DNA from 3 places in the Pseudoduganella sp. jia 9 genome. Region 2 is predicted to be linked to each of the others. Evidence: predicted binding sites of a transcription regulator. Region 2 holds the regulator's gene; each other region holds the start of a gene.
What was found. Region 2 encodes LexA, which represses DNA repair genes until DNA is damaged. Its sites were predicted from a motif close to ACTGTATNNNNATACAGT; they were not measured.
Positions count from the first base shown of each region.

Region 1 (4,148 bases), on a different contig from region 2:
CTGCGCACCGGGCAGAACCGGCTGCTGGAAATGATCGCACGCGGCGCGCCGCTGCCCGACATCCTGGCCAGCCTGCTGCGCCTGATCGAAGGCCAGGCGCCGGGCCTGGTCTGCACCGTGCTGCTGCTCGAAGAGGACGGTGTCACCGTGCGTGGCGGCGCCGCGCCCAGCATGCCGCCAGAATTCCTGCGTGCGTTCGACGGGCTGCAGATCGGTCCGGACGTGGGCTCGTGCGGCAGCGCGATGTTCCGCCGCGAACCCGTGGTGGTGGCGGACATCCGCCACGACGCGCGCTGGAACGGCTGGCATGAACTGGCTGCGCGGTATGGCCTGCACGCATGCTGGGCAATGCCGATCATGACCGACCGGCAGACGGTGCTGGGCTCGTTCGCGATCTATTACCGCGATGTGCGCCTGCCCCGCGCGGACGACGAGCGGCTGATCGCGGTGGCCGTGCACCTGGCCGGCATCGCCATCGAGCGCACCCGGCGCGAGGTGGAGCTGGCGCGGCACCGCGACCACCTGGAAGACCTGGTGGCGGCCCGTACCGCCGAACTGCGCAGCGCGAAGGAGCGCGCCGAACAGGCCAGCGCCGGACTGGCCGCCGCGCTGGACGACCTGCGCAAGACCCAGGACGAGCTGGTACGCCGGGACAAGCTGGCCGCGCTGGGCGCCCTGGTGGCCGGCGTCGCCCATGAGCTGAACACGCCGATCGGCAATTCGCTGACGATCGCCAGCGCGATGAGCGAGCGCCTGGGCGCGCTGCGCGACAGCCTGGCAAGCGGCCTGCGCCGCTCCGACCTGGAACAATACCTGGCCCAGGCCGGCGAGGCGGACGACCTGGTGGTGCGCAACCTGCGCCGGGCCGCCGCGCTGATCGCCAGTTTCCGGCAGGTGGCCGTCGATACCGCCAGCTCGCAGCGCCGCCAGTTCCGGCTGGACGAGTTCATTGCCGAACTGGTGCTGCCGCTGACGGCCGCCACCGCGCCCCCCCGCCCTCGCGTGGTGCAGGAAATCGCCCCGGGGCTGGCGATGGACAGTTACCCGGGCCCGCTCGGGCAAGCCGTGTCGGCGCTGTTCGAGAACGCCGTCGTCCACGGGCTGGACGGGCGCGGCGACGGCGTCGTCACGCTGTGCGCACATGCGCTGGAAGACGGCATGATTGCGTTGTCGCTGGCCGATAACGGCGCCGGCATCGCGCCCGGCATTCTTTCGCGGGTGTATGATCCCTTCTTTACCACCAGGCCCGGCGCCGGCGGTTCCGGCCTCGGCCTGCACATCACGCACAATATCGTCACCGGCGTGCTGGGCGGCCGGATCGCCGTACGCAGTACGCCGGGTTCCGGCACCGTCTTCACGATGACGCTGCCCGCCATGGCACCGCGCTGAACCTGCGCCCCTCCTGGAACCGCGGACCTGCCGAATCTGCACCCGACCTGACCTGCCAGCCCGATGACTTCACTCCCTGCCCTTCTCAAACGATCCCTGCCTGGCGCCGCGCTGCTGCTCGCCGTGGCCGCCGCCGCCGCGCCCGCGCCCTGGTGGCTGTGGGAAAGCGTGACCGACAGCGGCGCCAAGGTGTGTTCGCAAACGCCGCTCGGCCCCGGCTGGCGAAAATTGCTTGGCCCCTACAAGGATTCTCGTTGCGAGAAGTTAATTCGTGTTCAATAATGGCCCGACAAGATTTTTTCACACCGACGGAGGAGACATGTTTCAGAATCCCGAGCAGTTCGCCCAAGCGACGAAAACCCTGTTCGAGTTCCAGCTCGAAACCTTCAATACGCTGACCAGCAAGGCGGTGCAAGGCCTCGAGCAGGTACTGCAGCTCAATATCGATACGGCCAGGAGCGGCGTCGAGAAGAATCTTGCGGCCGGTCGCGAAATGAGCCAGGCGCCCGATCCGAAGGCGGCCATGGCCGCAGCCAGCGCCCGGATGCAGAACCTTACCAACGTCGCCGAATACAACCACCAGCTCGGCCAGATCCTGGCCGAAATCCATGGCGAATTCACCACTGCCGCCGAAGCCCACCTGGCCGAAGCGCGCAGCAACCTGACGGCCCTGATCCACGATGTGACGAAAAACGTGCGGCCCGGCTCCGAGAACGCGGTGCAAATCGTCAAGACGGCGATCGACAACGCCTTTGCCGGCTACGAGCAGGTCACCAAGGCGACCCGCCAGGCAGTGACGACGTTCGAGGAACAACTGGCGAAAGCGGCCGCGATCGCCGAACAGCAGGGCGCCGGCCAGACCAAGCACTGAGGGCAAATTGCCGGCAGGTTGCCGGCATGCGATAAAACGCTGTGCAAGCGGCGGGAGAAGCGATAGACTGTATATAAATACAGTTCATTGTCTCTCCCGCCGTTTTTTTTGGAAGCAACGCAAAAGCCCCACCGCTTTTCCCAGTTTCCGTTGCTGTTTCCGTTTCTGTTTCCGCTTCCGTTTCCCTTATCTTCTCCGTCCTCCCGCTGTTCGCATGAAACCCGTCCTGGAAAACCTTTTTTATTACCTGGATAATTTCCACCGCGTGCTGGAATGGATCGGCGAACGCTACGCCGACCTGCTCGACGGCGAGGAACGCGAGTTCATCGAACGCTTCCCCGCCCTGCCCCGTGCTTCCCGCGCGCTGTTCGTGCGCATGGTGATGCGCAAGGGCCAACTGTTCCGCGCGTCGAAGCTCGTCTATGAGGAGATCGGCTGCGCCCGTGCGGCCGCCGGGCCGCTGGCCGATGCGGGCTGGATCGTCGTCGATCCCGCCGTGTCGCTCGACGAACTGTTCGACCTGCTGCAGAAGCCGGAGCTGTGCCGGGCATTCGGGCTGGCCGGCGCGCTGCGCTCGGCGCGCAAGGAAGCGCAATTGGAGGCGCTGCGTGCCGATCACGCCGGCGAGCGCCCGTTTTCCGCCTGGTGGCAGAACATCGAGGCACGGGAGGAAGCCTACCGTATCGTCGCCAAACCGCTGTGCGACCGGCTGCGGCTGATCTTCTTCGGTAATTACCACCAGGACTGGACGGAATTCGTGCTGTCCGACCTCGGCGTATTCCGCTTCGAACGGGTGGAGATTTCGGAAGCCGCGCGGGGATTCCGCACGCGCCGGGACATCGACGACTACCTGCAGCTGCACGCATGCCGCGAACGCTTCGGCAACGGCGAGGCGCCGCTGGACGTGCTGCGCGACGTGCCGCCGCCCGGCACGGACAACGAATGGCTGGCCAGCCGCCGCCACAAGCTGCTGTTCCAGATGGGCCAGCAACTGGAAAAGCTGCGCGACTGGGCCGGCGCCTGCGCCGTCTACGGCGATTGCGCCTATCCGGGCGCGCGCGCGCGGGCCATTCGGGTACTGGAAAAGGATGAACAGTTCGGCGCCGCCTGGGAACGGCTGCAGGCGGCGATGGCCGCGCCGGAAAACGAGGCGGAACGCCAGCACCTGCTGCGCATGGCGCCGCGGCTGGCGCGCCGCCTCGGCCACCCGCGCGGCGCGGCCGCCAGGCCCGTGCCGCCGGCGCGGCTGGACCTCGCGCTGCCCCGGCCCGATGGCCAGTGGTGGGTCGAAGGGGTGGTACGCGACCACCTGAACCACGCCGAGGCGCCGGTGTTCTATGTCGAGAACGCGCTGATCAATTCGCTGTTCGGGCTGTTGTGCTGGGAGGCGGTATTCGCCGCGATTCCCGGCGCGTTCTTCCACCCGTTCCACCACGGTCCGGCGGACCTGCACAGCGCCGACTTCCACCGCCGCCGCGCCGCCCACTTCAATGCCTGCCTGGCGCAGCTGGACGACGGCGGCTATCACGCCACGATCCGGCGCAACCTGGAGGCCAAGCGCGGCATCTCGTCGCCCTTCGTGTTCTGGGGCGCGCTCGACGACACGCTGCTCGACCTGGCGCTGCACTGCATTCCGCCCGCCCACCTGAAGCAGGCGTTCCTGCGCATCCTGCAGGACGTCAAGGCCAACCGCACGGGCTTTCCCGACCTGATCCAGTTCTGGCCGGCCGAGCGCCGCTACAACATGATCGAAGTGAAGGGCCCTGGCGACCGCCTGCAGGACAACCAGCTGCGCTGGATCGACTACTGCGCGCAGCACCGCATGCCGGTCACGGTCTGCTACCTGCAATGGGCGCCGCAATGACGCAAGGGCCGGGCTACACCGTCG
Region 1 covers NZ_JBUPWE010000007.1:135,201-139,348, forward strand. Annotated here, with positions in the region: gene ACY34H_RS10280 (ATP-binding protein) at 1-1,389, shown strand, start outside; gene ACY34H_RS10285 (hypothetical protein) at 1,453-1,671, shown strand; gene ACY34H_RS10290 (phasin family protein) at 1,709-2,260, shown strand; gene ACY34H_RS10295 (VRR-NUC domain-containing protein) at 2,475-4,124, shown strand; gene ACY34H_RS10300 (ATP-dependent DNA helicase) at 4,121-4,148, shown strand, end outside.
Region 1: ACY34H_RS10295 (VRR-NUC domain-containing protein) is a predicted target of LexA. The motif match lies at 2,327-2,344, and genes of this name have one in related genera.

Region 2 (4,148 bases):
GGCGCGCATTATACCTGCATAAGCAGGCCAAAGTTCATAATGGTTGGCAAGATCGCTGCCCTGCCGGCAGCTTTGTGACAGCTTGATGACACCCTCGCAGCTCTGTTATAGCAGCCAAATGTCAGGCTTGTCGCGCTTCATGCGGCAGCGGAAACAGCGTGTTGCGGACGCATGCTTCGGGTGCCGCTTCGGCGCTGCTGCGCGGGCTGCATGCAGGGCCTCGCGGCACCGGCGCCGGCAATAAAAAAGCCGGGCGAACCCGGCTTTTTTAATTGTACGACTGTCTTACCGAGGAAAGAATCCCGGCAATCAGGCGGTTTCGCCCACGACGGCGACGGTCACATCGACCACCACGTCCGTGTGCAGGGAAACCGACACCGGGTGCTCGCCGGTGGTCTTCAGCGGGCCGTTCGGCAGGCGCACGGCAGCTTTCTCGACCGGGAAACCGGCCTTCGACAGGGCTTCGGCGATGTCGAAGTTGGTGACGGAGCCGAACAGGCGGCCATCGACGCCGGCCTTCTGCGACACGGTCACGGTCATGCCGTTCAGCTTTTCGCCCTGGCCTTGTGCGGCAGCCAGCTTTTCGGCGGCGGCTTTTTCCAGTTCGGCGCGCTTGGTTTCAAACTCGGCCACGGCGGCCGTGGTGGCGCGGCGTGCCAGTTTTTGCGGGATCAGGAAGTTACGTGCGTAGCCGTCCTTGACCTTCACCACGTCGCCCAGGTTGCCGACGTTGATAACTTTTTCCAGCAGAATGATTTGCATAATGTTCTCCAGTTCTATCTGTACTGCTGCCGATTAGGCGTGGTGCAGATCGGTGTACGGCAGCAGGGCCAGGTAGCGCGCGCGCTTGATCGCGGTATCCACTTGACGCTGGTAGTGCGCCTTCGTGCCGGTCAGGCGTGCCGGCATGATCTTGCCGTTTTCCTGGATGAAATCTTTCAGGGTGTCGACGTCTTTGTAGTCGACCTGCTCAACGCCAGCGGCGGTGAAGCGGCAGAACTTCTTACGCTTGAACAGCGGGTTCTGCTGTTTGCGCTTTTCTTTCAGCTTGGCTTTGTTTTTGTCGAACTTTTTACCGAATGCCATTTTAGGCTCCTGTATTAAATATTGTGTCGCTCAGGCGGCACGAAAATCAATGATGTGAAAAACCAGGCTCTTGCTGTTGCGGCCTTTCCTGGCGAGGAACCCCGTGAATTCGTAGGTGCCTCCCAGTGGCGCGCCGCTGAAACGGCCTGAAATCTCTCCCGCGGCAACCGCGGCGATCTCAAACTCCGTCAGGCGGGCGATGCCTGCCTCGATCTGCTGCGAACTGTGCTGCAAGATTGCATTCACGATCGGCAGCCCGGCGGGGGTATAGCGAATGACTTCCCGCTCGGTGATCAGGCCGGTAAACCTCAGCTCGTTCAGCAAGACTCCGTGGATTTAGGCTGCTGCTGCTGCTGCAGGAGCGGCCGCGGCTTCGGCGCGGTGGCTCTTGGCGGCGTCTTCACGCTGGACCGACTTCATCATCGGCGAAGGAGCGGTTTCCGCTTTCTTCATCTTGACGGTCAGGTGGCGCAGCACGGCATCATTGAATTTGAACGCGGTTTCCAGTTCGACCAGCGTATCGTTGTCGCACTCGATGTTCAGGCAGATGTAGTGTGCCTTGGCCAGTTTCTGGATCGAGTACGCCATTTGACGGCGGCCCCAGTCTTCCACGCGGTGCACGTTACCGCCGCGCGAGGTCACGCTGGCCTTGTAACGTTCGATCATCGCGGGCACTTGCTCGCTCTGGTCCGGATGGACGATAAATACGATTTCGTAGTGACGCATGCAAACTCCCTTAAGGACTGTTGATAGCCCACCCTGGCGTCAAGACAGGTGTGGGAAGAGGTAAGCCCGCAAGCATAGCAGGATTTTTCGGCGCTGGCTAGCCGCGCGGCCGGGCGGCAACCGACCCGAAAGCAGCCGGAAGCAGCCTTCCGGGCCGGTTTCGCGGCATCCCGCGTCACACCGGCAGGCGTGAAATGACGGCCTGGCGCAACGGCGTAGCGCCGTCTTGCGCGGAAATTTTCCTGGAAAACAGGGTCCGTCCCCATTTTTCGGGAAATATTTCTCGCCCGGGAGGGTTTTCCCTTGCATTCACGCCGACACTGTACAAAAATACAGACTGTCTATATACACAGCAATCTGGTCATGATCAAGCTCACCGCAAGGCAGGAACAAATTCTCAACCTGATCAGGGACGCCATCGAATCCACCGGCTTCCCGCCGACCCGCGCGGAGATCGCCGCCGAGTTGGGATTCAAGTCGGCCAATGCGGCCGAAGAGCACCTGAAGGCGCTGGCGCGCAAGGGGGCCATTGAAATCACCGCCGGCACGTCGCGCGGCATCCGCCTGCTGGGCGAGCGCGCGCGCGCCAACCCGGCCGCGGCGCAATCCGGCACGGACTTCCTGCCGCAGGTGCCTGCGGCATTGCTGATGCAGTTGCCGCTGATTGGCCGCGTGGCCGCCGGCTCGCCGATCCTGGCGCAGGAAAACCTGGAAAAAACCTACAGCGTCGACCCGGCGCTGTTTTCAGCGAAGCCCGATTTCCTGCTGAAGGTGCGCGGCGAATCGATGCGCGACGTCGGCATCATGGATGGCGACCTGCTGGCGGTGAAGAAAGTGGACAGTGCCAAGAACGGCCAGATCGTCGTGGCCCGCATCGGCAGCGAAGTGACCGTGAAGCGCTACCGCCGTACCGGTTCCACGATCGAACTGCTGCCGGAAAACCCAGACTTCAAGATCATCACCGTAACGCCGGACGACGAATTCGCACTCGAAGGCCTGGCCGTCGGCCTCCTGCGCACCTGGCATTGATGGCTCAGCCGCTGCCTTGACGGGATGCGCTGACGAGCCGCATGGCTGTCAGCGCAGGGCATATCCGGCAGTGCGCCCACGCTCCGGGCAGCAGGCCTGCTGGCGCTCAGCGCCTGGTGGGCGGCGTCGCGATGCGGCCGCGGAAGTCATTCTGGCGGCTCTGGAAGTCCCGGTTGATGGCGTCCGATGCCACCTTGTCGGCCTTGAAGCGCTCGTTGGCCTGGATCGCCAGTTTTTCCGATGCCTGGAACCAGCTGTCATACCTGGCCACGAGCGGTTCGGCCTGCGCCTTCCCTTCCGCGGCCAGCCTGGCATAAGCGCTTTCCATGCGCTGGCGGGCGCCGTCGAACTCCTGTTCGTTCATCAGGTCGGCAACGTCCCTGGGAATCTTCGAACCGGCCGGCATCGCATTCTGCAACTGCTGGACGAAACCGTTATAGCACTCCTGCCACGCCGAATACTGCTTGTTGACGCGCGTCACGGCGTCCTTGCCGAGAGACGACGCTGGAATATCCGGCGTCGCGCACTGGTACTTCGCGTACGCCAGGTCGGCCCCATCGTACTGCTGCACGTAGTAATCGATGTCGGCACGCCGCGTTTCACGCAGGCGCATCGTTTCCAGCGCAGCGGCCGCTTCCTTGCTGCCGGCTGTCGCGGCTTTCTGGAACCATTGCCGCGCCGCCGCATCGTCCGCCTTGTAGCCCTCGCCATACCAGTGCATTTCGCCGAGATGGAACTGCGCATCCGCGTTGCCGGCCGCCGCAAGGCGCTCGTAGATCGCGCTTGCCTGGGCATAGGCGCGCGTTTCGAGCAGCCGCTTGGCCTCGGCAAGATCATCCGCGAAGGCAGAATTGGCAATCACTGCGGCGACAAGGAAAAACGCGGCATGTTTCACGACAGCTCCTTTTGATGTATTAGGAATAAAACAAAAGAATAAGCCATTCATGCGCCAATGGCGCGGGGTACTTGGCATTTGCACCATTTGTTGCAGGAAGGCTACAGTCGTATGCAACATGCATAGCGCCGCGCGCGACCGCTGTACGCCGGCGGCAGGCGGGAGCGGAGTCGCACCCGCCTGCGCCGCTCATGTGCCGCTCATGTGCCGCTCATGCGCCGCTTATGGCCACTCATGGGCCACTTATGTGCCGCTCATGCACCGGTTACGCGTCGAGCGCCAGGCGGAAGTCGTCGACCAGGTCGGCCGTGTCCTCGATGCCGACCGATACGCGGATCAGCGATTCGGCAATGCCCATCGAGGCACGGCGCTCGGCACCCATCTCGTAGAAGATCGTGTGGGCGACCGGGAT
Region 2 covers NZ_JBUPWE010000024.1:62,700-66,847, forward strand. Annotated here, with positions in the region: gene rplI (50S ribosomal protein L9) at 310-762, opposite strand; gene rpsR (30S ribosomal protein S18) at 796-1,086, opposite strand; gene priB (primosomal replication protein N) at 1,117-1,407, opposite strand; gene rpsF (30S ribosomal protein S6) at 1,423-1,812, opposite strand; gene lexA (transcriptional repressor LexA) at 2,176-2,841, shown strand; gene ACY34H_RS26770 (hypothetical protein) at 2,948-3,736, opposite strand; gene ACY34H_RS26775 (cystathionine gamma-synthase family protein) at 4,002-4,148, opposite strand, start outside.

Region 3 (4,148 bases), on a different contig from region 2:
TTCCGCCGCGTCGCGCCGCATGCCGCGCAGCAGCGACATGCCCAACCGCACGGCCGGCTGGCCGGCGTGCGTTCTCGCCCCCTGCACGGCCGGCTGCCCGCCCTGCTCTTTTTCCTCCAGTGCCGAATCCCAGCCGCTGACGACGATGTCGACCGGCCGCACTTCCACGCCATGCCGCTTTGCATCCTGCACCAGCTGCGACGGCCCATAGAACCCCATCGGCTGGCTGTTCAGCAGCGCACACAGGAAGGCGGCCGGTTCGTGGCACTTGATCCACGAGCTCACATAGGTCAGCAGCGCAAAACTGGCCGCGTGCGATTCGGGAAAGCCGTATTCGCCGAAGCCCTGGATCTGCTCGCAGATGCGGTGCGCAAACTCGATGTCATAACCCTTCGCCGTCATGCCTTCGATGATGCGGCCGCGGTATTTGTCCATGCCGCCCTTGCGCTTCCACGCCGCCATCGCGCGGCGCAACTGGTCCGCCTCGCCCTGCGAGAAGCCGGCGGCGATCATCGCCACCTGCATCACCTGCTCCTGGAAGATCGGCACGCCCAGCGTGCGTTCCAGCGCCGGCTTCAGGCCTTCCGGATAATCGATCAGCGTGGGGTCCAGGCGGCGCTGCAGGTAGGGATGCACCATGCCGCCCTGGATCGGGCCGGGCCGCACCAGCGCCACCTCGATCACCAGGTCGTAGAAGCGGCGCGGGCGCAGCCGCGGCAGCATCGTCATCTGCGCACGCGACTCGATCTGGAACACGCCCACCGTATCGGCCTCGCACATCATGTCGTAGGTGGCGGCATCGTCGCGCGGTACGTCCTGCATGCGGAATTCCTCGCCGCGCCGCACGCCGATCAGGTTCAGCGCGCGCCGCAGCGCCGACAGCATGCCCAGCGCCAGCACGTCCACCTTCAGCAGGCCCAGTTCTTCCAGGTCGTCCTTGTCCCACTGGATCACACTGCGGTCCTTCATCGTGGCATTCTCGATCGGCACCAGGCGCGACAGCTTGTCCTGGGCGATGACGAAGCCGCCCACGTGCTGCGACAGGTGGCGCGGGAAGCCCAGCATCTTCTGCGCCAGGCTGGCCCACTGGTTGGCCAGCGGCGCCTCGGGGTCGAGCCCGCATTCGGCGAAGCGGTTCAGCAGTTCATGCTTGCTGTCGAACCAGTGATGCGACTTGGCCACCTTCTCGACGATGGCCAGGTCCACGCCGAGCGCCTTGCCGGCGTCGCGCAGCGCGCTTTTCGGCCGGTAGCAGATCACGGTGGCAGCCAGCGCGGCACGGTGGCGGCCGTACTTCGCGTAGATGTACTGGATCACTTCCTCGCGGCGCTGGTGCTCGAAGTCGACGTCGATGTCCGGCGGTTCGTCGCGTTCGCGCGAGATGAAGCGCCCCATCAGCAGCGTGCTCTCGGCCGGATTGACCTCGGTGATGCCGAGGCAGTAGCACACGGCGGAGTTGGCGGCCGAGCCGCGGCCCTGGCAGAGGATTTCCTGCGCGCGGGCGAAACGCACGATGTCGTACACGGTGAGGAAAAAATACTCGTACTTCAGTTCGGCGACCAGCTCCAGTTCTTCCTCGACCTGCTTCTGCACCTTGGCCGGAATGCCGTCGGGGTAGCGCACCAGCGCGCCGGCATAGGTTTCCTGCCGCAGGTAGGAAGCGGGCGTGTGCCCCGCCGGTATCAGCTCGTTCGGGTATTCGTAGCGCAGCTCGTCCAGCGAGAAAGTGCATTGCCCGGCGATGCGCACCGTTTCCTCCAGCGCTTCGCGCGGGTAGACGTTGGCCAGCCGCAGGCGTGAACGCAGGTGCTGTTCGGCATTCTGCGCCAGCGCATAGCCGCATTCCGCCACCGGCTTGCCGAGGCGGATCGCCGACAGCGTATCGTGCAGCGGCTTGCGCGAGCGTACGTGCATGCAGACCTGGCCGGCCGCCACGACCGGCAGCCGGTGCTGCGCCGCCACTTCCTCGATGCTTTGCCGGTGGCCTTCGTCGAATGCGCGCTGCAGCAGCGTGAGTCCGAGCCAGGCACGCGTGCCGAACGTGGCGGCCATCCAGGCCGCCTGCGCATGCAGCCGGTCCACCTCCGCCGGTTCCCACACCGGATACGACGGCAGCAGGACCAGCAGGCAATCGGGCAAGCCGCGCAGGTGCGCGCGCTCGGGCGGCGGCGCCGCGAAGTCATCGGGCTGCAGCAGGTACTCGCCCTTGGCGGCGCGCGTGCGGCCCAGCGTGATCGTCTCGGACAGGTTGCCGTAGCCGTTGCGGTTCTGCGCGATGGCCAGCAGGGTCAAGGCTTCCGTGCCGTCGCGGTTCGTCAGGCGGAACCAGCTGCCGATGCGCAGGCTGTCATGCCAGCCTGCCTGTTTTGCTTCGCCATGGGCACGCACCACGCCGGCCAGCGAGCATTCGTCCGTGATCGCCAGCGCCGTGTAATCAAGCTGGATCGCCCGGGCCACCAGCTCCTCGGCATGCGAGGCGCCCTGCAGGAACGAGAAATTCGTCATGCAGAACAGCTCCGCGTAGGGCGGCAGTCCGATCGGTGGCGTGGCGGCGGGCATGGTGATGTTAATACTGTATAAACATACAGTATTATACTCTCCGGCCTGCGTCTCCCCGCCGCACGGCAGTCATTGCCCATACCAGAAATTCGCCGAAACGCGACACTAAAGCAGTGTGATTTGCAAAATTGTCACACTTGGGAAAGTGCTCATAGTTGATTTGTTAACGGGCCGATAGAATCGCCGCTTTACCTGTTCGGAGAAGCCCTTGTCCACGCTACGCCTAGCCGTCCTGTCCGCCCTGTACGGATCTTCCGCCCTTGTCTTCTCCCCCATCGCACTGGCGCAGGACACCCAGGGGCAAACGGCGGCACCCCAGCAGCCTATGCAGTCCGTGAGCATCGTCGGTTCGCGCCGCGCCACCAGTTCCGCCACCGATACCGTGGTACCGATCGACGTGATTCCCCTCACCGCCGCCGCCGAGAAAGGCGGCCAGTTCGACCTGTCGCAGACGCTGACCAACATATCGCCATCGTTCAACTCCACCCGCCAGTCGGGTGCGGACGGCGCCGACCTGGTCGATTCGGCCGCGCTGCGCGGCCTGGGGTCGGACCAGACGCTGGTGCTGGTAAACGGCAAGCGCCGCCACACCTCGTCGCTGGTGAACCTGTTCGGCGCGCGCAACCGCGGCAACACGGGCACCGACCTGAATGCGATCCCGATGCTGGCGATCCGCGACGTGCAGGTGCTGCGCGACGGCGCCGCCGCCCAGTACGGCTCCGATGCGATCGCCGGCGTGATGGACATCGGCCTGAAGAAAAGCCTCGGCTGCGAAGCCGTCACCGGCTACGGCCAGTACTCGGCCGGCGACGGCGAGAACTGGCTGGCCTCGGCCTACTGCGGCATCGCGCTGGGCGGCGGCGTGGTCGGCATCACCGGCGAATACCTGGACCGCGGCCGCTCCGACCGCTCCGAGCCGAACAACCCGCGCATCATCGGCGACTCCAAGACCGAGAACCAGACGCTGTACGTGAACGGCGAGATCCCCACCGGCGTGGCCAATGGCACGGGCAGGTTCTACTTCACCGGCGGCGTGCAGAAGCGCGACGCCTCGTCCGCCGCCTTCGGTCGCGGCGGCGTCGGCAGCGACGATATCCCCAGCCGCAATTCGGCGGCGATGTACCCGGACGGCTTCGTGCCCTTCATCAACGGCGACATGGATGACCGCACCGCGATCCTCGGCCACCGCGCCCGGCTGGGCGAATGGAATGCCGACATCTCGCAGACCTACGGCTACAACCGCCTGATGTACGACATCAGCAACACGCTCAATGCGTCGATCGCCAATGCCGACCTGCTGGGTGGCGGCCAGGGCATGAGCCCCGACCACTTCGACGCCGGCGGCTTTTCGTTCGAACAATGGACCACCAACGCCGACTTCGCGCGCTACTTCGACGGCGTGATGGGCAAGGGTTTGAACGTGGCATTCGGCGGCGAGTACCGCGTCGAGAAATACAAGATCTTCGCCGGCGAACAGGGTTCCTACGTGGACGCCGACGGCGTGGGCACGGGCGGCAATGCCGGCAGCCAGGGCTTCCCCGGCTTCCAGCCTGGCGACGTGACGAACGCGCGCCGCCACAGCACCGCGC
Region 3 covers NZ_JBUPWE010000020.1:63,512-67,659, forward strand. Annotated here, with positions in the region: gene ACY34H_RS24560 (error-prone DNA polymerase) at 1-2,559, opposite strand, end outside; gene ACY34H_RS24565 (TonB-dependent receptor plug domain-containing protein) at 2,768-4,148, shown strand, end outside.
Region 3: ACY34H_RS24560 (error-prone DNA polymerase) is a predicted target of LexA. The motif match lies at 2,572-2,589, and genes of this name have one in related genera.